2 regions of the Streptomyces sp. NPDC001599 genome follow, and region 1 is predicted to be linked to the other one. Evidence: riboswitches for the same ligand, from Rfam matches in the RefSeq annotation. Region 1 holds a riboswitch; the other holds the start of a gene.
What was found. A riboswitch is a leader RNA that binds a small molecule or an ion and turns the genes downstream of it on or off. The one in region 1 is predicted to bind S-adenosylmethionine.

Region 1 (15,029 bases):
GGTCTCGACGCCGGCCAGGACCTGCTCGGCCGTGCCGCCGGCGAAGGAGGCGCCGCCGCCGCCGTGGTTGTGGATGTCGACGAAGCCGGGGACCACCCAGTGGCCCGACAGGTCGACGGTCTCGGCCTGCGGGGGAGCCGTGTCCGCGATCCGCGTGCCGTCGACGATCACGCGGCCGTCGTCCACGGTCCCGGTGGGCAGTACCACCCGGGCACCGGCGAGAACCTTGCTTGGGGCCATCAGGTGGTTACCTCCGGGGGAGTCGCGGCCGTGGCGGCCGTGGAAGCTGTCGAAGCTGTGGAAGTCGGAGCAGGCGGATCAGCCGAAGCAGGCGGAGCAGGCGGAGCAGGCGGAGCAGGCGAAGCAGCGGTGTCCAGCAGGTCCCAGGCCATCAGCCCGGCACCCAGGCAACCGGCGGTGTCCCCGAGTGCGGCGGGGACGATCTCCGGCAGTTTCTGGAAGGTGACGCGCCGCCGGACGGCGTCCCGCAGCGGTGTGAACAAGGTTTCCCCCGCCTCGGCGAGGCCGCCACCGATGATCAGGACGCGTGGGTCCAGCAGGGTGAGCGCGGTGACCAGCCCGTCGGCGAGCGCGTCCACGGCGTCCTGCCACACGGCGAGCGCGCGGGCGTCCCCCGACTCGACGGCCTTGGCGCAGTCGGCCGCGTCCGCCTGCGGGTCGCCGCAGGCCTGGGCCCACGCCTGGCTGACCGCCGACGCGGACGCGAACCGCTCCAGGCAGCCGCGCTGACCGCACGGACAGGCGATGCCGCCGGGGCGCACGACGACGTGGCCGATCTCGCCCGCGAAGCCGTGGGCGCCCGCCTCGACCCGGCCGTCGATGCCGATGGCGCCCGCGATCCCCGTGCCCAGCGGCACGAACAGGAACCGGTCGGCGCCCTGCCCGGCCCCGATCCGGCCCTCGGCGAGGCCGCCGGTGCGCACGTCGTGGCCGAGGGCGACCGGAATGGAGCCGAGCCGTTCGCCGAGCAGCGTCCGCAGCGGCACGTCGCGCCAGCCGAGGTTGGCCGCGTACACGGCGACGCCGCGCTCGGCGTCGACGATGCCGGGGACGGCGACACCGGCGGCGCGGGCCGGCTCGCCGAACCGGTCCGCCCCGTAGGCCCGCAGCTCGGCGGCGAAGTCCAGGATGCCCGCGACGACCGCCTCGGGTCCCCGCTCGCGGCCGGTCGCCCGGCGCGCCTGGTGCAGCAGCTCGCCCCCAGGCCCCGCCAGGGCGGCCTTCATCCCGGTGCCGCCCACATCGAGGGCGATGACATGTCTCACGGGGACAGTGTGGCCCGTACACCCGGGAGAGGTCTAGTCCACTGCGGTGGTGTAGACCTTAATCCGGTAAGCGAACGCGCGAACGAGCAGTCAGGGTTGGGGAACAGGGTGCAGCGGCGTAGGACAGGAACGATCGCGGTGGTGTCCGCACTGGGCATGACGGCGGTCCTCGGCGGCTGCGGTCTCACCGGCGACTCCGACGGGGTGACCCTGAAGCTCGTCGCCGCCGACTACGGCGACAGCAAGGACAACAGCTCCCAGAAGTACTGGGACGAGCTGGTCAAGTCCTACGAGGCCAAGAACCCCGACGTGCAGGTGGACGTCACCGTCTACTCCTGGAACGACGTCGACCGCAAGGTCCGCGAGATGGTCGACGCGGGCGAGGCGCCCGACATGGCGCAGATCGGCGCCTACTCCGACTACGCGGACAAGGACATGCTCTACCGGGCCGACGACGTGCTCTCCATCCCGGTCCAGGCCGACTTCGTCTCCCAGCTGGCCGCCGCCGGCCAGGTCAACGGCGTGCAGTACGGCCTGCCCTTCGCCGCCTCCACCCGCGTGCTCTTCTACAACAAGACCCTCTTCGACAAGGCCGGGGTCCAGCCGCCCAAGTCCTGGGACGACCTCGCCGAGGCCGCCGAGGCGCTCAAGGAGAAGGGCGTGAAGTACCCCTACGCCCTGCCGCTGGGCGCCGAGGAGGCGCAGGCCGAGACGATGCAGTGGATGCTCAGCGGCGAGGGCGGCTACACCGACGACGTCGGCACCTACTCCGTCGACTCCCCGCAGAACGTCACCACCTTCACCTGGCTGCGGGACGAACTGGTCGGCAAGGGCCTCACCGGCCCCGTCGCCCCCGGCAAGCTCAACCGCGCCGACGCCTTCGCCGCCTTCGCGGCCGGCGACGTGGGCATGCTCAACGGACACCCCTCCCTGATGAAGATGGCGTCCGACAAGGGCGTGAAGTACGGCATGGTGACCACCCCCGGCATCGACGGCGAGAGCAAGAACACCCTCGGGGTCTCCGACTGGATGACGGCCTTCAAGAAGAACGGCCACCAGGACGAGGTCGGCGACTTCCTCGACTTCGTCTACAGCGAGGAGAACGTCCTCGACTTCTCCCGCGAGTACGACCTGCTGCCGGTGACCACCTCCGCCTCCCAGACCATGAGCACCGCGGCGGAGGACGAGAACCTCAAGCCGTTCCTGGACGAGCTGCTGCTCTCCGAGCTGTACCCGGTCGGCAAGACCTCCTGGGCCTCGGTCAGCGCGGACGTCAAGAAGCGCATCGGCCAGGCGGTCGCCACGGGCGCCAGCCCCAAGGAGGTCCTCGGCCAGATCCAGGCCACGGCGATGAAGGCGGGCAGCGCGGAGTAGCGGCCGCTGTCGGCGGCGGGCGTTACGGTGCCGTACATGGACCCGGGAGAGCTGGCCGAGCGGGAGCGGAGCATCCTCGCGCTGGAACGCCGGGGCTTCACGGGCCCCGGCGCCAAGGAGCGTGCCATCCGCGAGGAGCTGGGCCTGGCCCCCGTCCGCTACTACCAGCTCCTCAACGCCCTCCTGGACGACCCCCGCGCCCTGGCGGCCGACCCGGTGACGGTCAACCGCCTCCGCCGCATACGCCAATCCCGCCGCACGGACCGCTGAGCCCGCCCCGCGCGGGCCGGGGGCTCCGGCCGGGGAGGGGCCGCCCCGGGACGACGGGCCGGGCGGCTCGGGCGCGCCGGGCGGCGGGGTGGGGCCCGCGGGTGACGCGTGGGGCGCGCCCCGGCGGGATAGGTTCGCGGTATGGGCAGCCACCAGGACTCCACCCGAGACGACTCCCCACCGCCCCTGCCGACGCCCGCGACGGCGGCCGGACGCGAGGGGCTCGACGCCCTCCTCGCCGACCCCGGCCGCGCGGTGGTCGCGCTCGACTTCGACGGCACGCTCGCCCCGATCGTGCCCGACCCCGACCGGGCCCGCGCCCACCCGGAGGCCGTACCGGCGCTCGCCGCCCTGGCCCCGAAGGTCGCCTCGATCGCCGTGATCACCGGGCGCCCCGCCGAGGTCGCCGTCCACCACGGCGGCTTCGCGGACGTCCCGGGCCTCGACCGCCTCGTGGTCCTCGGCCACTACGGCGCCGAGCGCTGGGACGCCGCCACCGGCACCCTGACCACGCCGGAACCGCACCCCGGTGTCGCCGCCGTCCGCGCCGAGCTGCCGGCACTGCTGGAGCGGTCCGGGCCGGCGGCGCAGGGCGCCTGGACGGAGGACAAGGGCCACGCGGTCGCCGTCCACACCCGCCGCGCCCCCGACCCGCAGGCCGCCTTCGACGCCCTGCGCGCCCCGCTCACCGGCCTGGCCTCCCGGCACGGCCTGATCGTCGAGCCGGGCCGCCTGGTCCTGGAGCTGCGCCCGCCCGGCATGGACAAGGGCGCGGCGCTGCGGTCGTACGTCCACTCCCTCGGCGCCGCCTGCGTCCTCTTCGCCGGCGACGACCTCGGCGACCTCCCGGCCTACGCGGCCGTCGACACCCTCCGCACCGAGGGCACCCCGGGCCTCCTGGTCTGCAGCGGCAGCGACGAGGTGACGGAACTGAGGAAGCGCGCGGACGTCGAGGTGCCCGGCCCCGCCGGAGTGGTCGCCCTGCTGGCGGCCCTCGCGCGCCGGCTGGCCTGAGACAACGTCACGGACGGTTCCGCCGCCTGTCACAGGCGTGTCCGGACACCGCGGGCGGGGCAACCCGGTCCGCCGCACCGGCTGTCTTGCACGCCGTAAAGCCTGCTCAGTGAGGCCCACGACCGTGGAGGAACCCGTCATGTCCGCTCGGAAGACCCCGATGCTCGCCCTCGCCGCCGTGGCCCTCGGCCTGGCGCTGACCGCCTGCGGCAACAGCGGCGACAGCGGGAACGGCGGCACCGACGACGGCGCCGCTCCCGCCGCGACCGTGACCGCGACGAGCACCGCACAGCCCTCCGCCGCGGACGACGGGACCGCCACCGGCGGCGCGTCCTCGCAGCCCGCGGAGGGGTCGAAGCCGGACCAGGAGACGGGGGAGAAGTGCACGGACCAGCTGGACTACGCCGGTGACCCGCGGTCGAACGCCGAGATCAACTCGATCGGCGCGGACACCGGCGCCTGCCCCGAGCCGCAGTCGGGCGGCACGTCCTCCGGCACCCCCAAGGAGGACGGGGTCAAGTGCACGGACCAGGTGGACTACGCCGGTGACCCGCGGCCGAACGCCGAGATCAACTCCATCGGCGAGGAGACCGGCACCTGCCCGCCGGTGCAGGACAAGTAGCCCCCGTCAGCCGCGCAGCGCGTCCAGCTGCTCCAGGAACCACCGCGCCGGGGGCAGTGCGGTGCCGGCGGCCGCCAGCCGCTTCGAGCGCTCGGCCCGGTCCCCCGCCGGCAGCCCGAGCGCCGCGTGCAACGCGTCCGCCGTGCCCACGACGTCGTACGGGTTCACCACCACCGCGTCCTCGCCCAGCTCCTCGTACGCCCCCGCCTCCCGGGACAGCACCAGCGCGCACCCCGCGTCGGAGACGACCGGGACCTCCTTCGCGACCAGGTTCATCCCGTCCCGGACGGGGTTGACGAGTGCCACGTCGGCCAGCCGGTACGCCGCCAGCGACCGCGCGAAGTCGTCCTCCAGATTCAGCACGACCGGCGTCCACCCCGGTGTGCCGAACTCCTCGTTGACCGCCTCCGCGACCCGCCGCACCTCGGCCGTGTAGTCCCGGTACACGGCGAGATCCTGCCGCGAGGGGTAGGCGAAGGCGACGTGCACGACCCGCTCGCGCCACTCCGGCCGCCCGGCCAGCAGCTCCCGGTAGGCCAGCAGACCGCGCACGATGTTCTTGGACAGCTCGGTGCGGTCCACCCGCACCACGGTGCGGCGCGCGCCGCCGTCCGGCGCGGTGCCGATCTCCGCCCGCAGGTCCGCCAGCCGCTCCTCGACGTCGGCCTCGTGCGACCGCTTGCGCAGGAAGTCGCCGTCGGCACCCAGCCCGTGCACGCCGATCTCCGTGCCGCCGAGCCCGCCCACCACGGCGTCGCAGCAGGCGGTGAACGCGTCCGCCCAGCGCCGGGTGAGGAACCCGAGCCGGTCGGCGCCCAGCATCCCGCGCAGCACCTGCTCGGCGATGTCGTCCGGCAGCAGCCGGAAGTAGTCGACCGGCGCCCAGGGCGTGTGCGAGAAGTGGCCGATGCGCAGGTCCGGGCGCAGCTCGCGCAGCATCCCCGGCACCAGCGTCAGGTGGTAGTCCTGCACGATCGCGACCGCGCCCTCGGCCGCCTCCTCGGCCAGCGCCTCGGCGAAGGCCCGGTTGTACGCCTCGTAGGAGGCCCACTGCCGCCGGAACTCCGCGTCGAAGACCGGCTCCAGGGGCGTCTGGTAGAGCATGTGGTGCACGAACCACAGCACCGAGTTGGCGATCCCGTTGTACGCGTCCGCGTGCACGTCGGCCGGCACGTCCAGCATCCGCACGCCGTCCTCGCCGACCCCGCGCCGGACCGCCTCGCGGTCGCCGTCGCCCAGCGCCGAGCACACCCACAGCGTCCCGGCGTCGGGCCCGATGGCCGACAGCCCCGAGACGAGCCCGCCACCACCCCGTTTGGCGTGCAGCGAGCCGTCCCCGCGCACCTCGTACGAGACCGGCCCCCGGTTGGAGGCGACCAGCACCTGAGCAGCACCGAAGCTTGAAGCCATACGCCTCAACCTAGCCCGGCCCCTCGAACCTCAAACGTTTCCCCGGGTCACGTCGGCGGCGATTCGGTCACGCGCCTTGTGCAGGAAGTGTGAACAGGTTGAGGATGTGCGGTGCACATTTCAACTTCTTGGGGGGCGGGCGAACCATGCCCATACGTATACGCACACGGCACCGGCGCACGGGCAGACTCGCGGCCACGGCGGCACTGATCGCGGCCTCCGCGCTGGCTCTGGCCGGCTGCGGGGAGGGCGACGCGAGCACCAAGGCGGACGAGGCTCCCGCGAAGGCCACCACCTCCGCCACCGACACCGCCACGCCGAGCAGCAGCCCCACTCCCGAGGCGTCCCCCAGCACCGAGACCCCGACCTCCACCCCCACTCCCACCGCCGTCACGCTGCCGGACCTCACCGGCGGCAGCATCGGGGCGGCCGTCAGCGCCGCCGAGAAGGCGCACGTCGGCTACACCGTGCGCCTTGAGGGCAGCGGGCAGCGGGCCTCCTCCTGGGGCAGCGGCGAGAAGGTCTGCGAGCAGAGCGGCGGCTCCGGCGCCGTGACCTTCACCGTCCCCCGCGACGGCCGCGACTGCGTCGGGCGCCTGCTGCACACGCCGGAACCCGCCCCGAAGCCGTCGAAGACCCGGGCCGACGGCACCGGCGGCACGAGCGGGAGCGGCGGGACCGGCGGCGGCTCCGGGGCCTGCGAGCTGATGAGCCCGGCCGGAAACTGCTACGCCGACGGCCAGTTCTGCGCCAAGAAGCACCGGGGCCTGAGCACCCACGGCCGCGGCGGCGAGTACCTGACCTGCGAGCGGGACTCCGGCGGCAGGTGGCGTTGGTCGGACGGCGTCTCCGGCTGAGGCGCCCGGGTCACGCCACCTTCCGGGCCGCGTACTCCGCGATCTCCGTCATCGGGGGCCGTTCCTCGGTGTCCACGGCGTAGGTGCGCGGCTCGAAGCCGTCGACGCCCCGCTCGAACTGGGTGAGGGCCGGGCGGACCAGGTGGCCGCGGGCCAGGCGGAGCTGGGCGGTGCGGTAGATCGCCGCGGCCATCCGGCCCAGCGCCCGCCCGTCCTGGTGGCGGTGGACGCGGACCCCGACGTCGACCTGCGCGAGCGCGTCCAGACCCACCAGGTGCAGGGCGTCGACCAGCATGCCCAGCTCGACGCCGTAGCCGACCGGGAAGGGGAGCCGTTCGAGCAGCGAGCGGCGGGCCGCGTACTCACCGCCCAGCGGCTGGACGAAGCCGGCCAGCTGCGGCCAGTGCATGTTGAGCAGCGGGCGGGCCATCAGCTCGGTGACCCGGCCGCCCTGCCCGGCCGCCCCGGCCAGCGGGCGGTCGTACATGGCCTTGACGAGGTGCACCTCCGGATCGGTGAGCAGCGGGCCCACGATCCCGGAGACGAAGTCGGCGGAGAACTCGCGCAGGTCCGCGTCGACGAAGCAGACGATGTCCCCGGCGGTGACCAGCAGGGAACGCCACAGCACCTCGCCCTTGCCCGGCACGGCGGGGATGCGGGGCAGGATCGCGTCACGGTGCACGACGCGCGCCCCGGCCGCCGCGGCCACCTCCGACGTACGGTCGCTCGACCCGGAGTCCACGACCACGATCTCGTCGACGAGCGGGACTGCGAGCACCAGCTCCCGCCGGATCACCGACACGATGTCGCCGACCGTCGCCTCCTCGTCCAGGGCGGGAAGCACCACGCTCACCGACTGCCCGGTGGCGTGCTTGGCGGCCAGAAGGTGCTGGACCGGCCGGTCCGCGGCCGACCAGGAGCGTGCGTTCAGCCAGCGCTCGACTTCTTCCAGCACGTCCCGTGGTCTCCTTCGTGATCCGTTGTGATCCATCTCGCGGTACGGACGACTGTCTCGACCGCCCTGGCCTTCGGTTACAGTCTTGAACAACGCGTGGGGCCACCGCATGCCGGGGTCGCCGCGTGTACCAGCGCGAAACAACTTCATACCGCTCATCCAGAGGGGCAGAGGGATACGGCCCGATGAAGCCCCGGCAACCCTCCAGTCGGTTCTTGTCACACGGACGTGGCGAGGCTCCCGGCTAGGGAAGGTGCCAAATCCGTCTCACGGCGAGATGCGTCGTGAGGAAGATGAGGAGAAAGGGCCTCGCCTCCATGGCTGTGCAGACTGCCGAAACCTCCACGAACCCCACCGACGCCGCCGTCGACCTCGGCCCCGCCGCCGCGCTGAGCTGCCGGGAATGCGGCCACCGGGTTCCGCTCGGACCGGTCTTCGCCTGCGAAGAGTGTTTCGGCCCCCTCGAGATCGCCTACGACTACTCGGCCTACGACACCGAGGAACTGCGTAAGCGCATCGAAGCGGGCCCCGCGAACATCTGGCGCTACGCCCCCCTGCTGCCGGTCCCGGCCGACGTCGCGACCAAGCCGAACATCAACCCCGGCTGGACCAAGCTCGTCCAGGCCGACAACCTGGCCCGCGAACTGGGCGTCACCGGCGGCCTGTACGTCAAGGACGACTCCGGCAACCCCACGCACTCCTTCAAGGACCGCGTCGTCGCCCAGGCCATCGAGGCCGCCCGCGCCTTCGGCTTCACCACCCTGTCCTGCTCCTCCACCGGCAACCTCGCCGGGGCCGTCGGGGCCGCCGCCGCCCGCGCCGGCTTCCGCTCCTGCGTGTTCATCCCGCACGACCTGGAGCAGGGCAAGGTCGTCATGGCCGCCGTCTACGGCGGTGAGCTGGTCGGCATCGAGGGCAACTACGACGACGTGAACCGCTTCTGCTCCGAGCTGATCGGCGACCCGGCCGGCGAGGGCTGGGGCTTCGTCAACGTCAACCTGCGCCCCTACTACGCCGAGGGCTCCAAGACCCTCGCGTACGAGATCTGCGAGCAGCTCGGCTGGCGGCTGCCCGACCAGATCGTCGTGCCGATCGCCTCCGGCTCCCAGCTGACGAAGATCGACAAGGGGCTCAAGGAACTGATCGAGCTGGGTCTGGTCGAGGACCGGCCGTACAAGATCTTCGGCGCGCAGGCCGAGGGCTGCTCGCCGGTCTCCACGGCGTTCAAGGCCGGTCACGACGTGGTCCGCCCGCAGAAGCCGAACACCATCGCCAAGTCGCTGGCCATCGGCAACCCGGCCGACGGCCCCTACGTCCTCGACATCGCCCGCCGCACCGGCGGCGCGGTGGAGGACGTGACCGACGAGCAGGTCGTGGACGCGATCAAGCTGCTCGCCCGTACCGAGGGCATCTTCGCGGAGACGGCGGGCGGCGTGACGGTCGGCGTCACGAAGAAGCTGATCGAGAACGGCGTCCTCGACCCGTCGCTCACCACCGTCGTCCTCAACACCGGCGACGGACTGAAGACCCTCGACGCGGTGGCCGGCACCGGCCTCACCGCCACCATCCGCCCGAACCTGGACTCCTTCCGAGAGGCTGGCCTCGCATGAGCGTGACCGTTCGCATCCCGACCATCCTGCGCACCTACACCGGCGGCAAGGCCGAGGTGAGTGCCGACGGTGCCAACCTCGGGGAGGTCATCTCCGACCTGGAGAAGAACCACACCGGCATCGCCGCCCGCGTCCTGGACGACCAGGGCAAGCTGCGCCGCTTCGTCAACGTCTACGTCAACGACGACGACGTCCGCTTCGAGCAGGGCCTTCAGACCGCGACGCCGGACGGCGCGGGCGTCTCGATCATCCCGGCGGTGGCCGGCGGCTGACGCGGTCACCGATGCGGGACTGATCCACCGCAGATACACCTTGTAGTGCGTATTGCCCTCTCCGTAAGAGAAACGGAGGGGGCAATTCCATGTGGTTGAGCGCGGTAGAGTTGGGGAACGCGCTCCCGATCGGCACAACGGGAACCGTTAATTCCTGCCGCCCGCCCGACAAGAAGTAGCCAAAGTGCGAGCGTATTCTGCGGCTTTTGTTCTCTTTGCGTGACCCGACTTGACCCGAATTCAGGCGAATTCTCGCCACATTCCGGACCGGGTGCGTCCAGATTTCTCGTCCGATTGACCTGTTGCAGACGGCAGTTGGACAGATACATTCAGCCGCGGTCGACGCGTTCCGGCGCACGCCCCCAGTCGTGAGGGGGCGAGGTCTGACCCGGGTCCGCGAAGTGCGGATCTGTGCAAGGGCCAGTAATAGGGGAGTTAGGCATGGCTCAGGGCACCGTCAAGTGGTTCAACGCGGAGAAGGGGTACGGCTTCATCGCGGTCGACGGTGGTGCGGATGTTTTCGTCCACTACAGCGCGATTCAGATGGACGGCTACCGCACCCTCGAAGAAGGCCAGCGGGTCGAGTTCGAGATCTCGCAGGGTCAGAAGGGCCCGCAGGCCGACATGGTTCGCCTCAGCGCCTGAGACGCGCGGCCACCGCAACCCGGTCTTCATCCGAAGGGCCCGTACCCGCTGGGTACGGGCCCTTCGGCCTGCCCGGATGCCCCTCGCCCCCTTGTTCGCGGGTGGCTGACGGCCGGGCCCGATCCCCGAGAGGCGCTTGCACTCGACCATGCCGAGTGCTAATCATTGGCGTTAGCACTCTGAAGGTGAGAGTGACAACGAAGGACCGGGTCGGTGAGGCCCGCAGGCCGGGTGGGGAAGGAACCACAAGGCCGGCGAGCCGTCCGTCGCGGGCGCGGGCGCGGTCCGAAGGAATCACCCCCAGTCCTGGAGGGACCACTTCACATGGCCAAGATCATCGCGTTCGACGAGGAGGCGCGGCGCGGCCTCGAGCGCGGCATGAACCAGCTCGCGGACGCCGTCAAGGTGACGCTCGGCCCCAAGGGCCGCAACGTCGTCCTCGAGAAGAAGTGGGGCGCCCCCACGATCACCAACGATGGTGTCTCCATCGCCAAGGAGATCGAGCTCGAGGACCCGTACGAGAAGATCGGCGCCGAGCTGGTCAAGGAAGTCGCCAAGAAGACGGACGACGTCGCCGGTGACGGTACGACCACCGCGACCGTCCTCGCCCAGGCCCTGGTCAAGGAAGGCCTGCGCAACGTCGCGGCCGGCGCCAACCCGATGGCCCTGAAGCGCGGTATCGAGAAGGCCGTCGAGGCCGTCTCCGCCGCCCTGCTGGAGCAGGCGAAGGACGTCGAGACCAAGGAGCAGATCGCCTCCACGGCCTCCATCTCCGCCGCCGACACCCAGATCGGCGAGCTCATCGCCGAGGCCATGGACAAGGTCGGCAAGGAAGGCGTCATCACCGTCGAGGAGTCCCAGACCTTCGGTCTGGAGCTGGAGCTCACCGAGGGTATGCGCTTCGACAAGGGCTACATCTCGGCGTACTTCGCCACCGACATGGAGCGTATGGAGGCGTCGCTCGACGACCCGTACATCCTGATCGCCAACTCCAAGATCGGCAACGTCAAGGACCTGCTGCCGCTCCTGGAGAAGGTCATGCAGTCGGGCAAGCCGCTGCTGATCATCGCCGAGGACGTCGAGGGCGAGGCCCTGTCGACCCTGGTGGTCAACAAGATCCGCGGCACCTTCAAGTCCGTCGCCGTCAAGGCCCCGGGCTTCGGCGACCGCCGCAAGGCCATGCTCGGCGACATCGCCATCCTCACGGGCGGCGAGGTCATCTCCGAGGAGGTCGGCCTCAAGCTCGAGAACGCCACGCTGGACCTGCTGGGCAGCGCGCGCAAGGTCGTCATCACCAAGGACGAGACCACGATCGTGGACGGCGCCGGCTCGGCCGACCAGGTCCAGGGCCGCGTCAACCAGATCCGCGCCGAGATCGAGAACAGCGACTCGGACTACGACCGCGAGAAGCTCCAGGAGCGCCTGGCGAAGCTGGCCGGCGGCGTGGCCGTCATCAAGGCCGGTGCCGCCACCGAGGTCGAGCTCAAGGAGCGCAAGCACCGCATCGAGGACGCCGTTCGCAACGCGAAGGCGGCCGTCGAGGAGGGCATCGTCGCCGGTGGTGGCGTGGCCCTGCTCCAGGCCTCCCAGGTCTTCGAGAAGCTGGAGCTGTCGGGTGACGAGGCGACCGGCGCCAACGCCGTGAAGCTCGCCCTGGAGGCCCCGCTGAAGCAGATCGCCGTCAACGGCGGTCTCGAGGGCGGCGTCGTCGTGGAGAAGGTCCGCAACCTGACCGTCGGCCACGGCCTGAACGCCGCCTCCGGTGAGTACGTCGACATGATCGCCGAGGGCATCATCGACCCGGCGAAGGTGACCCGCTCTGCCCTGCAGAACGCCGCCTCCATCGCCGCGCTGTTCCTCACCACCGAGGCCGTCATCGCCGACAAGCCCGAGAAGGCCGCTCCGGCGGGCGCCCCGGGCGGCATGCCGGGCGGTGACATGGACTTCTGATCGACCGGTTCCGGTTGATCGACCGTCCAGCACGGACCGAGGGCGGCACTCCCCGACAGGGGGGTGCCGCCCTCGGGCGTGTCCGGCCCCCGACCACCCCTCGCTCCCTTCCGCCCCTCACCCTTCCGCTGTGGCCCGGGTCACATCGGGGCGCCGGACGGAATGGTCCGGCGGGGCCGGCCCGTTCCCGTTGGAGTGCGATGCATGCGCGCGCACATACCGACTGGTACCCCATCCCAGGAGCCCCCACGTGACCGTCACCCCCGCCGAGGCCGCCACCCGCGCCGCCCAGCTCCTCGCCCGCCCGGCCACCATCAACGGCCTCACCGTGCCGAACCGCATCGCGATGGCGCCGATGACCCGGATGTTCTCCCCGGGCGGCGTCCCCGGCGAGGACGTGGTGTCGTACTACTCCCGCCGCGCCGCCGCCGGAGTCGGACTGATCGTCACCGAGGGCACCTACGTCGGCCACGACTCGGCCGGGCAGAGCGACCGCGTCCCGCGCTTCCACGGCGAGGAGCAGCTCGCCGGGTGGGCGAAGGTCGCCGAGGCGGTGCACGCGGCGGGCGGCACGATCGTGCCGCAGCTGTGGCACATCGGCATGGTCCGCAAGGCCGGGGAGCAGCCCTTCCCGGACGCCCCCGCCGTCGGCCCGTCCGGTCTGCGCATCGGTGAGGACGAGCCCACCGGAAAGGCGATGACCCAGCGCGACCTGGACGACGTCATCGGCGCCTTCGCCGAGTCCGCCGCGGCCGCCGAGCGCATCGGCTTCGACGGCGTGGAGATCCACGGTGCCCACGGCTACCTCGTCGACCAGTTCCTGTGGTCCGGCACCAACCGCCGCACCGACGCCTACGGCGGCGACCCCGTGTCCCGGACGAGGTTCGCCGCCGAGATCGTGGCCGCCGTACGGGAGACGGTCTCCGCCGACTTCCCCGTGATCTTCCGGTACTCCCAGTGGAAGCAGGACGTCTACGGCGCCCGCCTCGCCGAGACCCCCGAGGAGCTGGAGGCCGTCCTCGCCCCGCTCGCCTCGGCCGGTGTCGATGCCTTCCACGCCTCCACCCGCCGCTACTGGCTCCCGGAGTTCGAGGACTCTGACCTCAACCTCGCGGGCTGGACCAAGAAGCTCACCGGCAAGAGCGCCATCACCGTCGGGTCGGTCGGTCTCGACGGCGACTTCACCAAGGCCTTCCAGGGCGAGGGCGCTCCCGTCGGCAGCCTCGACAACCTCTTCGACCGCATGGAACGCGACGAGTTCGACCTCGTCGCCGTCGGCCGCGCGCTGCTCCAGGACCCGCGGTGGGCCGAGAAGGTCCTCGGCGGCCGCTTCGACGAACTCGCCCCGTACGACGCGGCATCGCTGAAGACCCTCAGCTGAACGCGGTGCGCACCACGGCGTAGGGTCCGGAGGATGACGATCCCTGGACCTGCCGAGTCAGTGGAACCCGTGGTGCGCACCTCCTCCGGCGCGGTGCGCGGCCGGACCGAGGACGGCCTGACCGTCTTCCGCGGCATCCCCTTCGCCCAGCCCCCGGTGGGGGACGCCCGCTTCGCCGCCCCGCGCCGCCCCCGCCCCTGGGACGGCATACGCGACGCGTACGCCTTCGGCCCGCCACCCCCGCAGGACCTCGGCGTCGCGGGCACCGCCGGCCCCTCGGACGTCCCCGGGGGCGACGACTGGCTGACGGTCAACGTCTGGACGCCCGCCCCCGACCCGGCCGCCCACCGTCCGGTCATGGTCTGGATCCACGGCGGCGCCTACAAGATGGGCCACTCCGGCAGCCCCGCCTACGACGCCCGCCGCATAGCCGCCGACGGCGACCTCGTCGTCGTCACCCTCAACTACCGCCTCGGCATGGAGGGATTCGCCCACATCGAGGGCGCCCCCGCCAACCGGGGCCTGCTCGACCAGATCGCGGCGCTGGTCTGGGTGCAGGAGAACATCGCCGGGTTCGGCGGTGACCCCGACCAGGTCACGGTCTTCGGCGAGTCGGCCGGTGCCGGTTCCGTGGCCGCCCTGCTCGCCATGCCCCGCGCGGCCGGGCTCTTCCGGCGGGCCGTCGCCCAGAGCGTGCCGGGCACGTTCTTCTCCACCGGACTCGCCGCCGACGTCGGCGCCGCCCTCGCCGCCGAGCTGGGCCTGCGCCCGACCGTCGAAGACCTCTCGGAGGTCACGCCGGACCAGCTCGTCAAGGCGGGACAGGCCCTCGCCCCGAAGATGCCGGGCAACGTCCCCCGCTGGGGCCAGGCGGCGCCCACGGTCACCCCGTACGCGCCCGTCGTGGACGGCGAGTTCCTCCCCGTCACGCCCTGGCAGGCGCTCGCCTCCGGCGCGGCCCGCGACGTCGAGCTGATCGCCGGTCACAATCGCGACGAGAACCGCCTGTTCACCGCCATGGCGGGCAAGCTCGGCGAGATCGGCGAGGACCGCGCGAGCGCCGCGCTGCGCCTGTACGCCCCGGGCGGCGAGGCCGCCTACCGCGCCGCGTTCCCGGACGCGTCGGCCAACGACCTCTACGAACGCGTCCAGACCGACTGGCTGTTCGCCATGCCGTCCCTCCACCTGGCCGAGGCCCACCTCGCGGGCGGCGGCCGCGCCCACGTCTACGAACTCACCTGGCCCGCCCCGGCCTTCGACGGCGCGCTGGGCGCCTGCCACGCCCTGGACATCCCACTCCTCTTCGGCACCTTCCAGGCGGACCTGGCACTGCTCCAGTTCGGCGGTGCGGAGCCGTCCGCGGAGGCGCTGGCCCTGTCGTCC
Region 2 (15,029 bases), on a different contig from region 1:
GCGGCCCACCTGGTCCTCCAGTCCCGTTCCGCCCGCTCCTCCGTGCTGGTCCCGCTGGTGATCGCCGCGGCCGTCGGCGCCGGGGTCAACCCGGTCGCCGCCGCGCTCGCCTCTACGGCGGCGGCCGGGTTCTGCCACACGCTCCCGGCCTCCGCCAAGCCGGTCACGCTCTTCTCCGACGTGCCCGGCGTCCCCACCTACACCCCGCGCGACCTGCTGCGGCTGTCCGCCGTACTGGCGCCGCTGACCGCCCTGCTCGTGCTGTTCTTCGCCGCCGCGGTCTGGCCGCTGCTCGGCGTGCCCGTCACCCGCTGAAGGAGCCCACCATGTCCTCTCCGTCCCCTGTGCTGAACCGTGTCGTCGTGGCCCCCAGCGGATTCAAGGAGTCCCTGTCCGCCCGGGCCGCCGCCGACGCCATCGCGGCGGGCGTCCGCCGGGTGCTGCCGGACGCCGAGATCGACCGCATCCCGCTGGTGGACGGCGGCGAGGGCACCGCCGTGGCGCTGGCGGAGGCGACCGGCGGGCGGCTGGTGGCGCTGGCCGCCACCGGCCCGGTCGGCGACCGGGTCGGCACCCACTTCGCGCTGCTCGGCACCGGGGGCACGGCGGTGGTGGAGATGGCGGCCGTCGCGGGCCTGTCCCTGGTCCCCCGCGCCCTGCGCGACCCCGGCGCCACCACCACGTACGGCGTCGGCGAGCTGATCCGCGCCGCCCTCGGCACCGGGGCGCGGCGCGTCCTGGTCGGCTGCGGCGACTCGGGTACGTCCGACGGGGGCGCGGGCGCGCTCCAGGCGCTCGGGGCCCGGCTGCTGGACGCGGACGGCTTCGAACTCGGCCCCGGCGGACGGGAGCTGAACCGCCTGGTCCGCATCGACCCGTCCGGTCTGGACGCCCGGCTGAAGGACACCGAGCTGCTCGTCGCCTGCAACCCGTACAACGTGCTGTGCGGCGAGCGGGGCGTGGCCCGGGTATTCGGGCCGCAGAAGGGGGCGACGCCCGCGCAGGTCGAGGAGCTGTCGGCCGGGCTGGAGAACTGGGCGCGCGTCCTCACCCGCGACCTCGGTGTCGTCGGCACCGACCTGCGGACGGGTTCCGGCACCGGCGCCTCCGGCGGTCTCGGCGCGGGGCTCGCCGCCGTCGGCGCCCGGCTGCTGCCCCGCTTCGACGTGCTCCTGAGCCACCTCGACCTGGACGCCCGCCTCGCCCGGGCCGACCTGGTGCTCACCGCCGAGGGCGCCCTGGACCACCAGACGCCGCGCGGCAAGGTCCCGGCCGAGGTGGCCCGCCGCGCCAAGCTCTCCGGCCGGCCCGTCCTCGCCCTGGCGGGCACGCTCGGCGAGGGCGCGCACGACGTGCCCGGGGTGGACGCCTGCCACGGGATCATGCCGGCGCCGATGGCCCTGGCGGACGCGTTGCTGCGCGCCTCCGAGCTTCTCACCGAGGCCACGGAACGGGCGTTGCGGATGGTGCTGCTGGGGGCCCGGTTGCCGGCCGGGACGGCTCAGGCGGCGGTGCCGGTCACCGGCGCCGTGTCGCCGGACGCCGTGTCGCCGGACGTCGTGTCGGGCACGCAGCGCCCGTCCTCGGTGCGGTAGTTCCAGCGGGCGCCGTCGCTCACCAGCTCCCGGACGGCGCTCACGAACCGCTCCACGTGCTCGTCCGGGGTGCCCGCGCCGAAGCTGACGCGGATGGCGTTGAGGGACTTCTCGCCGGGCGCCGCCTCGGGCGCGCCGCACTCGCCCTGCGTCTGCGGGTCGCTGCCGAGCAGGGTGCGCACCAGCGGGTGGGCGCAGAACAGGCCGTCGCGCACGCCGATGCCGTACTCGGCGGAGAGCGCGGCGGCGAAGTGCGAGCTGTTCCAGCCCTCGACGACGAAGGAGAGCACCCCGACGCGCGGCGCGTCGTCGCCGAAGAGGGAGAGGACGCGCACCTCGGGCACCTCGGCGAGGCCCTCGCGCACCGTCCGGATCAGGTACTCCTCGCGGGCGACCAGCGTGTCGAACCCGGCCTCGGTGAGCGCCTTGCAGGCGGCGGCGATCGCGTAGGCGCCGATGACGTTGGGCGACCCGGCCTCGTGGCGGGCGGCGCTGTCGTGCCACTGGACGTCCACGCCGCCGTCCGCGCGCCGGGAGACACTGCGGCTGGCGCCGCCGCCGGCCAGGTACGGCTCGGCCTCGCGCAGCCAGTCGGCCCGCCCGGCCAGCACGCCGGAGCCGAAGGGCGCGTACAGCTTGTGGCCGGAGAAGGCGACCCAGTCCACGTCCAGGTCGCGCACGCTCACCGGGTGGTGCGGGGCGAGCTGGGCGGCGTCCAGCACGATCCGGGCGCCGTGCGCGTGCGCGGCGGCGGCCAGTTCCCGCACCGGCCACAGCTCGCCGGTGACGTTGGAGGCGCCGGTGACGCAGACCAGGGCGGGTCCGTACGGCTCGCGGGCGGCGAGGGCGCGCTCCAGGGTCTCGACGGCCTGCGCGGGCGTGCGCGGGGCGTCCAGGTAGGTCACGTCGGCGTCGCGCCAGGGCAGCAGCGAGGCGTGGTGCTCGGTCTCGAAGACGAAGACCCGGCAGTCGGCGGGCAGCGCGGCGGCGAGCAGGTTCAGGGAGTCGGTGGTGGACCGGGTGAAGACGACCTGGTCGTCGTCCCGGCAGCCGAGGAACCCGGCGACGGTCCCGCGGGCGTTCTCGAACAGGTCGGTCGACAGCTGCGAGAGGTACCCGGCGCCCCGGTGCACACTGCCGTAGTAGGGCGCGTAGGCGGCCACGTCGTCCCAGACCCGCTGGAGCGCGGGCGCGCTGGCGGCGTAGTCGAGCGCGGCGTAGGTGACCTGACCGCCGGTGACGAGCGGCACGGTGACGTCCCGGCCGAGGACGGGCAGCGGGGTGGCGACAGCGGTGGGTACGGACATGGCGGACTCCCGTGAGGACCAGCGCGCGGCAGGGCGCTGTGAAGAGAAGAAAAGGGGTGTGCGGAGGCGGGGCTCTGCGGCCCTATCGCATTCGCTGGTTCACGGAAGACTCCCTCGGACGACCCAGGACCCCTGGTTCCGCGAGGGGTCCGCGCTTGCCGTGGACCTTGCTGTCCACGACCTGGTCCTCACCCGGGGCACCCCGCCACGGACGGAGGGTTGCCGGACAGTCGGCCGGGGCCTCATGACTGTCACTCATGACCTGTCGAAAAACCTAGGGGAAATGATCGGCGTCCCGCAACCCGGTTCCGGATCGCGGGACGCACGTCACATGTACTGCCTGCCGTACTGCCGTACTGCCTGCCGTACTGCCGCTCAGGCGTTGCTGACGGCCACCCAGCGCTCCAGCACCCGCCGGGCCGCCCCGGAGTCGATCGCCTCGGCCGCCCGGTCCATCCCGGCCCGCAGCTGCCCCGCCAGCGGACCCTCACCGGGCTCCAGGGCCACCAGGGCCGCCGCCGAGTTCAGCAGGACCGCGTCCCGCACCGGGCCCTGCTCGCCGGCCAGCAGGCGGCGGGCGACGTCGGCGTTGTAGGAGGCGTCGGCCCCGCGCAGCGCCTCGACCGGCACCAGCTCGATCCCGACGTCCCGCGGGTCGAAGGTCTCCTCGGTCACCCGGCCGTCGCGCACGACCCAGACCCGGGAGGTGGAGGTCGTGGTCAGCTCGTCGAGTCCGTCGTCGCCGCGGAAGACCAGCGACGAGTGGCCGCGCTCGGCGAAGACACCGGCGACGATCGGTGCCATCCGGGCGTGGGCGACCCCGACCGCCTGGGCCTTCACCCGGGCGGGGTTGGTCAGCGGACCCAGGAAGTTGAACACCGTACGGATGCCGAGCTGACCGCGGGCCGTCGCCACGTGGCGCAGCGCCGGGTGGAACTTCACGGCGAAGCAGAAGGTGATGCCGGCTTCCTCGGCGACCTCCGCCACCCGCTGCGGCGTCAGCTCCAGGTTGACCCCGAGCTTCTCCAGGACGTCGGAGGCCCCGGACGCCGAGGAGGCGGCCCGGTTGCCGTGTTTGACGACCTTCGCCCCCGTGCCGGCCAGGACGATCGCCGACATGGTGGAGATGTTGACCGTCTTGGCGCCGTCGCCGCCGGTGCCGACGATGTCGACGGTCCTGCCCGGCACCTCGATCACGTTGGCGTGTTCGTACATGGTGCGGACAAGCCCGGAGATCTCCTCGACGGTCTCCCCCTTGAACCGCAGGCCCACCGCGAACCCGGCGATCTGCACGTCGGTCGCCTCGCCGCGCATGATCACGTCCAGCGCCCAGGCGGTGTCGTCCGCGCTCAGGTCGCGGCCGTCCAGCAGTCCGTTCAACAGGGCGGGCCAGGAGCGGTCCGCCGTGGTGTCGCCTCCAGCGGGGGTCACAGCGCTCATAGCCGCTCCTGAATCATGTGTGTCGTCGACGGGATCGTGCTCCCACCCTATCCAGCCCCGGGCAGGGCGAAGGGCCCCGTCCGCAGAACGGAACGGGGCCCTTCGACCGTGGTGTGGCGACGCTGGAGGGTCAGTGGTGGCCGTGGCCGCTCGTGATCTCCTTGTACTCCTCGACGGTCGGCTTCGGAATCTGCGACTCCTCGCCGTAGTACGACTCGCTGAGCTTGGCACGGAGCTTCTGCGTGCCGCTCACCTTGCGCTCGACGCCGTTCTCGTCGACCGTCGGGCCGATCTCGGCCGGCTGGTACTGCTCGTGCGCCGTGAGCGTGTGCAGCTGCTCCTGGCTGAGCGGCTCGTGCACCTCGATGAACTCACCGTGCGGCAGGCGCTTGATGATGCCGGACTCGCGTCCGTGCAGCACCTTGTCCTTGTCCCGGCGCTGGAGGCCCAGGCAGATCCGCTTGGTGGCGATGAAGGCGACGACCGGTCCGACGAAGAACGCGATGCGGACGAACCAGGTGATCGCGTTGATCGACAGGTGGAAGTGGGTGGCCCACAGGTCGTTGCCGCCACCGATCAGCAGCACGAAGTAGACGGTCAGCCAGGCGACACCGAAGGCCGTACGGGTCGGGGCGTTGCGCGGGCGGTCCAGGATGTGGTGCTCGCGCTTGTCGCCGGTGACCCAGGACTCGATGAACGGGTAGACCGCGATCGCCGCCAGGACCAGCGGGAAGATCAGCAGCGGGACGAACACGCCCAGGACGAGTGTGTGGCCCCAGGCGTTGATCTCCCAGCCGGGCATCACACGGATCAGGCCCTCGGAGAAGCCCATGTACCAGTCCGGCTGGGCGCCGGTGGAGACCTGGTCGGGCCGGTAGGGCCCGATGGCCCAGATCGGGTTGATCGTGGCGATGGCCGACACGACGGAGATCACACCGAAGACCAGGAAGAAGAAGCCTCCGGCCTTCGCCGTGTACACCGGCAGCAGCGGCATGCCGACGACGTTCTTGTTGGTCTTGCCGGGACCCGCGAACTGCGTGTGCTTGTGGTAGAAGACCAGGATCAGGTGGCCCACCAGCAGGCCGAGCATGATGCCCGGCAGCAGCAGGATGTGGATCGAGTAGAACCGGGACACGAAGTCGTGGCCGGGGAACTCGCCGCCGAAGAGGAAGAACGAGATGTACGTGCCGACGATCGGCACGGACAGGATCGCACCCTCCATGAAGCGGATGCCGGTGCCCGAGAGCAGGTCGTCCGGGAGCGAGTAACCGGTGAAACCGGTGAACATGCCGAGGACGAGCAGCAGGAAGCCGAACAGCCAGTTGACCTCGCGCGGCTTGCGGAACGCGCCGGTGAAGAAGACGCGCATCATGTGCACGAACATGCCGGCCAGGAAGATCAGCGCGGCCCAGTGGTGGATCTGCCGGATCAGCAGACCGCCGCGGACGTCGAAGCTGATGTCCAGAGTGGAGGCGTACGCCTCACTCATCATCTGGCCCTGCAGCGGCACGTACGAGCCGTGGTACTCGACCTCGGCCATCGACGGGTGGAAGAACAGCGTCAGGTACACACCCGTGAGGATGATGATGATGAAGCTGTAGAGGCAGACCTCACCCAGCATGAACGACCAGTGGTCGGGGAAGATCTTGCGCATGTTGGCCTTGGCCAGGGAGTAGATCCCCAGCCGGCCGTCGGCCCAGTCGGCGACGCGCTCGCCGGCCGGTGCCTTCCCGCGTGAGCGGGACGGTTCGTTGGCTGCAGTACTCATCCGCGCTCCCAGAAAGCAGGACCGACGGGCTCTTCGAAGTCGCCGAGCGCTTCGAGGTAACCCTCGTCGTTCACGCCGATGCGCAGCTGCGGCAGGGCGTGACCGGCGGGACCGAAGATGACCCGGGCGCCGTCGGCAAGGTCGAAGGTGGACTGGTGGCAGGGGCAGAGCGCGTGGTGCGTCTGCTGCTCGTACAGGGAGATCGGACAACCGACGTGGGTGCAGATCTTCGAGTACGCCACGATGCCCTCGTGCGACCACTCGAGCTCGCGCTTGTCCTTGATGGAGTCCGGCTCCAGCCGGATGATCATCAGAGCGGCCTTGGCGATCTCGTTCTGGAAGTCCTCGTCGTGCTCCTCCAGGCCCTCGGGCATGGCGAAGGTGAGCGAGCCCACCGCGACGTCGGAGGGACGCAGCGGCTCGTTGGTGTTCATGTTGACGAGGAGCTTGCCCTTGGACCACAGGGTGTGGCGGAGCTTGGTCCCGGGCAGCGGACCGAGGTCGCGCAGCAGGACGACGCCGGAGAGCGGCACCAGGGTGAGCGCGCCCAGCATCGTGTTGCGGATCAGCTTGCGGCGCCCGATCACGGACTCCTTGGCGCCCTGCTTGAAGTCCGCGTGGACCTTGGCACGGACCTCGGGGGACGCCTCGATCGGGTGACGCTCGTCGGCGACCTCCTCGTCGGACATCAGGGTGCGGGCCCAGTGGACCGCGCCCGCGCCGATGGCGAACAGCGCGACGCCGAGCGTCATGCCGAGCGCGAAGTTCAGCGCACTGATGTGACCGAGCGGGAAGATGTAGACCGACTTGTCGACGTCGATCGCCACGAACGCGGCGATGAAGGCGATGGTGGCCAGCATCGACAGCGTGAACAGCAGGGCGACCGTGCGCTCGGACCGCTTGGCGGCCCGCTCGTCGACGTCCTGGACCCGCGGCTCGTGGGGCGGCAGACCCGGGTCGGCGAACGGGTTCGTCTCGTCCGCGGGCCGGGCGGCCGCGCCGTGCGGGCGGTCCTGCTCTGCCGGCAGGTTCTCTTCTGGAATGTCTTGGCTACTCATGACTTCTTGGCCTTTGCGGTCCGAGCGGCGACCCAGACGGCGACGGCGATCAGCGCGCCCAGTCCGAACACCCAGGCGAACAGACCCTCACTGACCGGGCCGAGTCCGCCGAGGCTGAGACCACCGGGGCTCTCGGTGTCGTCACCGTTGACCGCGTCCAGGTAGGCGATGATGTCCTTCTTGTTCTGCTCCGACAGCGTGGTGTCGGGGAAGGAGGGCATGTTCTGCGGGCCGGTCTGCATGGCCTCGTAGATGTGCTTCGGGTCGACACCCTCGAGGCTCGGCGCGTACTTGCCGTGCGTCAGGGCGCCGCCCTTGCCGGTGAAGTTGTGGCACTGCGCGCAGTTGGTGCGGAACAGCTCACCACCCTTGGCGATGTCCGCGCCCTCGGGGCCGTACTTCTCCTCCGAGGGGATCGCCGGACCGGCACCCAGCGACGCGATGTACGCCGCGAGCTGGTCGATCTCCGCCTGGGAGTAGATGACCTTCTTCTTCGGGACCTGCGCGCCGGGCTGCTGGGCCGGCATGCGGCCGGTGCCCACCTGGAAGTCGACGGCCGCGGCGCCCACGCCGACCAGGCTCGGACCGTCGGTGGTGCCCTGCCCTCCGGTGCCGTGGCAACTGGCACAGCCGACGGCGTAGAGCTTCTTGCCCTCGTCGATGGCGAGGGACTGGGCGGATTCATCGGCCTGCGCCTTGCTCGCGGGTGCGAACGCGGCGTACAGCCCCCCTGTGCATGCCAGCGCGAGGAGTAGGACGACGAGGGCCGCCAGCGGATGGCGTCGTCGTGCGGAGAGCTTTTTCACGGATTACCCCGGTGTCAGGATCTTCTGCGTCGATGCTTCTGGTATTGCGCGGGTGCGTGCCGCGACTACTTGATCAGGTAGATCGTGGCGAACAGGCCGATCCAGACCACATCGACGAAGTGCCAGTAGTAGGACACGACGATGGCGGCGGTCGCCTGCTCGTGGGTGAACCTCCGGGCCGCGTAGGTGCGGCCGAGGACCAGCAGGAAGGCGATCAGTCCGCCCGTCACGTGCAGTCCGTGGAAGCCGGTGGTCAGGTAGAACGCCGAGCCGTACGGGTCGGACGAGAGCGAGATGCCCTCGTGCTTGACCAGCTCGGTGTACTCGAACACCTGACCGCCGATGAAGATCGCACCCATCACGAAGGTGACGATGAACCACATCCGGAGCTTCTTCACGTCACCGCGCTCGGCCGCGAACACGCCGAGCTGGCAGGTGAGGGAGGAGAGCACCAGGATCGTGGTGTTCGTCGCGGAGAACGGGATGTTCAGCGCGTCGGCCTTCTCGGACCAGAAGTCCGGGCCGGTCACCGATCGCAGGGTGAAGTACATCGCGAAGAGGGCCGCGAAGAACATCAGCTCGGAACTCAACCAGATGATGGTTCCGACGCTGGTGAGGTTCGGCCGGTTGACCGACGGGTGCGCGTGCCCGGTTTCTACTGTCGTTGCTGTCGCCACGACCGACATTATGTCGGTCGCTTATCCCGCCCTCACCCCGGGGGGTGCCGTTCGGTGTGTTCCCCCTGCTTGTACGGCCCGGATGGCCCATCGAACGGCCCGTCGGCGGCCTGTCGAAGGCCTGTCCGAACCAGTGCTGACGGGACGTTCGAGGGAGTAGCATCCGCCCCAACGGGCTACGACAGCCTTCACCGGTCTCACCGCGTATCGGAGGAAGCATGCAGGCGACCGCCACGGTGCTGGTCTACAGCGACGACTCCAACACCCGCGAACAGGTGCGGCTCGCGACCGGCCGCCGGCCGGCTCCGGACGTGCCCGTGGTCGAGTTCGTGGAGTGCGCGACCCCGGCCGCCGTGCTCAAGGAGCTGGACAAGGGCGGGATCGACGTCTGCGTCCTGGACGGCGAGGCCGTGCCCATGGGCGGCATGGGCATGTGCCGCCAGATCAAGGACGAGGTCTTCCAGTGCCCGCCGGTGCTGCTGCTCATCGCCCGGCCGCAGGACGCGTGGCTGGCCACGTGGAGCCGGGCGGAGGCGGCTGTGACGCTGCCGGTGGAGCCGGTGGAGTTCGCGGGTGCGCTGGCCGCGCTGCTGCGGGAGAAGCGGCTGCAGGGAGTCTAGGGGCGCCTTCCAGCTCGGGGGTGCGGGTCTTGTCGCGTGTGCCGCGCCATCGTGGCTGGTCGCGCAGTTCCCCGCGCCCCTTCAAAACCTCACACAGCCGTTGGGCGTAGACGTGCCGTGTCCTGGTTGTTCGACGCACCGGTGCCGCCAGTCAGGGCGCTGCCGGTGCGCCACTTGGTCCAGTCCATGTTCCAGTCGCCGAAGCCGTTGCCGAAGGGTTCCATCGTCTCGCCGCCGGAGTTGACGACCTCGACGAGGTCGCCCTCCTGGACCGTGTTGAAGAACCACTCCGCGCTGTCGGTACTCATGCCGACGCAGCCGTGGCTGACGTTGGCGATGCCCTGGGAGCCGACGGACCAGGGGGCGGCGTGCACGTACTCGCCGCTCCAGGTCACCCGGGTGGCCCAGTAGACCGGCAGGTCGTACGACTCCGAGGAGCCCTCGGCGATGCCGACGGTGCTGCTGCGCATGCGTACGAAGGATTCCTTGCCGAGGACGACCTTGACGCCGTTGCGGGTCTCGAACCCGGGCTTGCCGGTGGTGACCGGGATCTCCCGGATCGCCTCGCCGTCCTGGTAGACCGTCAGCGTGTGGGCGGCGGCGTCGGTGACGGCCACCACGCGGTCGTCCGTGGTGATCTTCAGGGGCTTGGCCTTGCCGCCCCACATCCGGTCGCCGATCTTGATGCCGTCCAGGGTGCTGTGGACCTTGACGGTGGCGTGGGCGGGCCAGTACTCCTCGGGCCGGTAGTGCAGCTTCTTGTCGTCCACCCAGTACCAGCCGCCCCGCACGGCGGGGGTGGAGTCGACCTTCAGGGCGCGCTCCACTATGGCCCGCTGGGCCGGGTCCTTGACCGGCTGGCTCAGTTCCGCCGTGATGGGCTGACCGACGCCGTACGCGCCCGCCTTGGGCCCGAAGGTGACGTCCAGGGTCTTCTTCGCGCCGGGCTTGCCGGTCTCGAAGGTGAGCACCTTGCGGCCGGGCGCGCCGTCCCCGTCCTCGGTGCTGACGCGCACCGTGTAGCTGGCGTTGGCCGCCAGGGGCGAGGTGCTGTGCCAGCGGGCTCCGTCGGCGGACAGCTCGCCCGCGACGTGGCGTCCGGCCGCGTCCATGGCCGTGACGTCCGTGATGCGCCCGTCGGCGCCCTCGGCGACCACCTCCAGGGGTTTGTCCGGGTCGGCCTTCTTCCCGGCGTCCGTGGGGCCGTTGAAGGAGATCTGGCCGGCCGCGTCGTAGGGCGTGGCGGACAGTGGGTTGTCGTCGTCGCCGAGGCAGGCGGTGACGCTCGCGCCGAGGGCGATCACCAGCAGGGTGCAGCCGACGACCGTACGCCCCCGCGCCTGGAAGTGAACCGTGTTGCTCATGGCCTCACGCTAGGGAGAGACGTCAACGGCGGCGCGGTGGGTAAGCCGGAAGGGTGAGAGACCGTACGGCAGACGAAGGGGCCCGGACGCTCCTGGCGGAGTGTCCGGGCCCCTTCGCGCTCGACGCGTGCTACTGGGTCCGCGTGCTACTGGGTGCGGTTCTCACCGCGGTAGTACTCGAAGACCCAGCCGAACAGGCCGACCATGAGGATCGGTGCCGAGAAGTACATGACCCACCAGCCGACGGCGATGCCCAGGAAGGCGAGGGCGCCACCGACCGCGAGGGACAGCGGCTGCCAGCTGTGCGGGCTGAAGAACCCGACCTCGCCGGCGTCGTCCGCGACGTCCGCCTCCATGTCGTCCTGCGCCCCCGCGTCGACCCGCCGCGCCGTGAAGGCGAGGTAGAAGCCGATCATGATGGCCAGGCCGAAGGCCAGGAACAGCGCCGTGGTACCGGCCGGCTCCTTGGACCAGTAGCCGTAGACAACCGCCACGGCGAGGATGAAGACGCTCAACCAGATGAACATCTTGCCCTGGATCTTCACTTCCCGGCCTCCTTGCCGCCGGCGAGGGCCTTCTCACCGTGGCCGACGTTCTCCAGCTGGTCGATCGCGGAGATCTCGGGGTGGTGCAGGTCGAAGGCGGGGGATTCACTGCGGATGCGCGGCAGCGTGAGGAAGTTGTGCCGCGGCGGCGGGCAGGAGGTCGCCCACTCCAGCGAACGGCCGTAGCCCCACGGGTCGTCCACCTCGATCTTCTTGCCGTACTTGGCGGTCTTCCAGATGTTGTAGAAGAACGGCAGTATCGACATACCGAGCAGGAACGAGCTGATCGTCGAGATCGTGTTCAGGGCGGTGAAGCCGTCCGCGGCCAGGTAGTCGGCGTAGCGACGCGGCATGCCCTCGGCGCCCAGCCAGTGCTGGACCAGGAACGTGCCGTGGAAGCCGACGAACAGCGTCCAGAACGTGATCTTGCCCAGGCGCTCGTCCAGCATCTTGCCGGTGAACTTCGGCCACCAGAAGTGGAAGCCGGCGAACATCGCGAACACCACGGTGCCGAACACCACGTAGTGGAAGTGCGCCACCACGAAGTACGAGTCGGAGACGTGGAAGTCCAGCGGCGGCGAGGCCAGGATGACACCGGTCAGACCACCGAAGAGGAAGGTGATCAGGAAGCCGGTGGACCACAGCATCGGTGTCTCGAAGGACAGCGAGCCCTTCCACATGGTGCCGATCCAGTTGAAGAACTTCACACCGGTCGGGACCGCGATCAGGAAGGTCATGAAGGAGAAGAACGGCAACAGCACGCCGCCCGTGACGTACATGTGGTGGGCCCACACCGTCACCGACAGACCCGCGATCGCGATCGTCGCGCCGATCAGACCCATGTAGCCGAAGATCGGCTTGCGGGAGAAGACCGGGATGATCTCACTGACGATGCCGAAGAACGGCAGCGCGATGATGTAGACCTCTGGATGCCCGAAGAACCAGAACAGGTGTTGCCACAGCAAGGCCCCGCCGTTGGACGAGTCGAAGATGTGGGCACCGAACTTGCGGTCGGCCTCCAGCGCGAACAGGGCCGCGGCCAGCACCGGGAAGGCCAGCAGGACCAGCACACCGGTCAGCAGCACGTTCCAGGTGAAGATCGGCATGCGGAACATGGTCATGCCGGGCGCGCGCATGCAGATGATCGTGGTGATGAAGTTGACCGAGCCGAGGATCGTGCCGAAGCCGGAGAAGGCCAGACCCATGATCCACAGGTCGCCGCCGATGCCGGGCGAGTGCACCGCGTCGGACAGCGGCGAGTAGGCGAACCAGCCGAAGTCGGCCGCGCCCTGGGGGGTCAGGAACCCGCCCACCGCGATGGTCGAGCCGAACAGGTACAGCCAGTAGGCGAACATGTTCAGCCGGGGGAACGCCACGTCCGGCGCGCCGATCTGCAGCGGCATGATCCAGTTCGCGAAGCCCGCGAACAGCGGCGTCGCGAACATCAGCAGCATGATCGTGCCGTGCATCGTGAACGCCTGGTTGAACTGCTCGTTCGACATGATCTGAAGACCAGGTCGAGCCAGCTCGGCGCGCATGAAGAGCGCCATCACGCCGCCGATCACGAAGAACGCGAACGACGTCACCAGGTACATCGTGCCGATCGTCTTGTGGTCAGTGGTCGTGAGCCACTTGATCACGACGTTGCCGGGCTGCTTGCGCCGTACCGGCAGCTCGTTCTCGTACGAGTCCTCCGCTGCCGAGGCACCCTGGGGTTCGTTGAGGATGCTCACAGGTTGTTCGTCTCCCGGTTCTTCTCGTGGCTCGTCTGAGCGATGCCCGCGGGAACGTAACCGGTCTGCCCCTTCTTCGCGAGGTCCTGGAGGTGCTGCTCGTAGCGCTCCGGGGAGACGACCTTGACGTTGAACAGCATCCGGGAGTGGTCCACGCCGCACAGCTCGGCGCACTTGCCCAGGAAGGTCCCCTCCTTGTTGGGGGTGACCTCGAAGGCGTTGGTGTGGCCCGGAATCACGTCCTGCTTCATGAGGAACGGCACCACCCAGAAGGAGTGGATGACGTCACGCGAGGTCAGGACGAAGCGGACCGTCTTGCCCTTGGGGAGCCAGAGGGTCGGGCCGGGGTTGCCGGTCTGCGGGTTCTCCGTGCCGGGGGTACCGCAGTCGTAGACACCGCCGGCGTTGGCCGGGAAGTCCTCGATGAACCGGTCCGGGATGCCGGCCAGTTCCTTGGAGGTCTTGGCGTCGCCGGTGGAGCCCGGGACGTCCTCGATGTGGTTGAAGCACCAGCTCCACTGGAAGCCGACCACGTTGACCGTGAGGTCGGGCTTCTTGTTGAGGCTCATGAGATCGGACTCGTCACGCGCGGTGAAGTAGAACAGCACCGAGACGATGACGAGCGGAACCATGGTGTACAGCGCCTCGATGGGCAGGTTGTACCTGGTCTGCGGAGGGACCTCGACCTTGGTGCGGCTGCGCCGGTGGAAGAAGACACTCCACAGGATCAGGCCCCACACCAGCACGCCGGTGGCCAGCGCGGCGGCCCATGAGCCCTGCCACAGGGAGAGGATCCGCGGAGCCTCTTCCGTGGTGGGGGTGGGCATGCCGAGGCGGGGGAAGTCCTCGTATGTGCAACCGGTGGCGGTCGCCAGGACCAGGCCCGCGGTCAGTGCCTGCAGCAGCTTCCGCCGCATCGGGCGCCGCGGCGAGCGGTCGGAGCCGTTGGGACTCACGTAGCGCCTTCCCGAGAGTCTCGCCCGCGCGGTTGGCTGCGGCCTGCCTTCTCGCTGGTCGGTCGCCGCCCTGCGTCGGGCAGGGGTTTGATGTTTATGCGGACCAAACCCTAGCCGACGCCCTCCGGGGGGTCGCGGGGAGGGTGGCATACGCGCCGGGGGTCACCCAGAAAGGGTGGGACGGGGGCGCCTACGGGGCGGGGAGGTGCGGTTTCGTGGGCGGCTGACGATGCGTCGTGGCTTGTCGCGCCCGCGCGGCGGAGCCGCACATGTCACAGCCCCGCGCCCCTGACGGGGCGCTTCAGTCCCCGGCGTTCTAGCGTTGCTGTGTGGCCTACTTCGACGCTGCTTCCGCTGCTCCCCTTCATCCTGTCGCGCGACAGGCGCTGTTGGCGTCTCTTGACGAGGGGTGGGCCGATCCTGCTCGGCTGTACCGCGAAGGGCGGCGGGCGCGGTTGCTGCTCGATGCCGCTCGGGAGGCGGCGGCCGAGTGCGTGGGGTGTCGGCCGGACGAGTTGGTGTTCACTCCTTCGGGGACGCGGGCGGTGCATTCAGGGGTGGCGGGGGCGCTGGCCGGGCGGCGGCGCGTCGGACGCCACCTGATCGTGTCAGCCGTCGAACACTCCTCCGTACTGCATGCGGCCGAGGCGCACGAGGCCGACGGCGGGAGTGTCACGCAGGTGGACGTGGACCGCACGGGCGCGGTGGATCCCGAGGCGTACGCGGCGGCCCTGCGCGAGGACACCGCGCTGGCCTGTCTCCAGTCGGCCAACCACGAGGTGGGCACCGAGCAGCCGGTGTCCCGGGTGGCGGAGGCCTGCCGGGCCGCCGGGGTGCCGCTGCTGGTGGACGCGGCCCAGTCGCTGGGCTGGGGCCGGGTCGAGGGCGACTGGTCGTTGCTCACGGGCAGCGCCCACAAGTGGGGCGGGCCCGCGGGAGTGGGGCTGCTCGCCGTACGCAAGGGGGTCCGGTTCGCGCCGCAAGGGCCCGGGGACGAGCGGGAGTCGGGGCGGGCGCCCGGTTTCGAGAACCTGCCGGCGATCGTGGCCGCGGCGGCGTCGCTGCGGGCGGTGCGGGCCGAGGCGGCGGCGGAGGCGGCCCGGCTGCGGAAGCTGACGGAGCGGATCCGGTCCCGGGTGCCGGAGCTGGTGCCGGACGTG

Region 2: another riboswitch for S-adenosylmethionine. It lies ahead of ACFYZ3_RS02755 (aminotransferase class V-fold PLP-dependent enzyme); the one in region 1 lies ahead of thrC (threonine synthase).

What each region holds. Positions count from the first base shown of each region.
Region 1 covers NZ_JBIAVA010000010.1:31,077-46,105, forward strand. The annotation lists gene nagA (N-acetylglucosamine-6-phosphate deacetylase) at 1-240, opposite strand, end outside; gene ACFYZ3_RS24685 (ROK family protein) at 240-1,286, opposite strand; gene ACFYZ3_RS24690 (ABC transporter substrate-binding protein) at 1,395-2,660, shown strand; gene ACFYZ3_RS24695 (DUF3263 domain-containing protein) at 2,697-2,930, shown strand; gene otsB (trehalose-phosphatase) at 3,072-3,944, shown strand; gene ACFYZ3_RS24705 (hypothetical protein) at 4,084-4,566, shown strand; gene ACFYZ3_RS24710 (trehalose-6-phosphate synthase) at 4,573-5,976, opposite strand; gene ACFYZ3_RS24715 (hypothetical protein) at 6,123-6,833, shown strand; gene ACFYZ3_RS24720 (glucosyl-3-phosphoglycerate synthase) at 6,844-7,788, opposite strand; SAM riboswitch class I at 7,941-8,088, shown strand; gene thrC (threonine synthase) at 8,106-9,398, shown strand; gene ACFYZ3_RS24730 (MoaD/ThiS family protein) at 9,395-9,670, shown strand; gene ACFYZ3_RS24735 (cold-shock protein) at 10,112-10,315, shown strand; gene groL (chaperonin GroEL) at 10,640-12,265, shown strand; gene ACFYZ3_RS24745 (NADH:flavin oxidoreductase) at 12,516-13,646, shown strand; gene ACFYZ3_RS24750 (carboxylesterase/lipase family protein) at 13,680-15,029, shown strand, end outside.
Region 2 covers NZ_JBIAVA010000001.1:596,670-611,698, reverse strand. The annotation lists gene ACFYZ3_RS02765 (SLC13 family permease) at 1-315, shown strand, start outside; gene ACFYZ3_RS02760 (glycerate kinase) at 327-1,595, shown strand; gene ACFYZ3_RS02755 (aminotransferase class V-fold PLP-dependent enzyme) at 1,502-2,902, opposite strand; SAM riboswitch class IV at 3,049-3,165, opposite strand; gene trpD (anthranilate phosphoribosyltransferase) at 3,278-4,342, opposite strand; gene ACFYZ3_RS02745 (cytochrome bc complex cytochrome b subunit) at 4,473-6,110, opposite strand; gene ACFYZ3_RS02740 (Rieske 2Fe-2S domain-containing protein) at 6,107-7,168, opposite strand; gene ACFYZ3_RS02735 (c-type cytochrome) at 7,165-7,974, opposite strand; gene ACFYZ3_RS02730 (heme-copper oxidase subunit III) at 8,040-8,660, opposite strand; gene ACFYZ3_RS02725 (hypothetical protein) at 8,870-9,271, shown strand; gene ACFYZ3_RS02720 (Ig-like domain-containing protein) at 9,361-10,635, opposite strand; gene ACFYZ3_RS02715 (cytochrome c oxidase subunit 4) at 10,782-11,180, opposite strand; gene ctaD (cytochrome c oxidase subunit I) at 11,177-12,913, opposite strand; gene coxB (cytochrome c oxidase subunit II) at 12,910-13,869, opposite strand; gene ACFYZ3_RS02700 (cysteine desulfurase/sulfurtransferase TusA family protein) at 14,199-15,029, shown strand, end outside.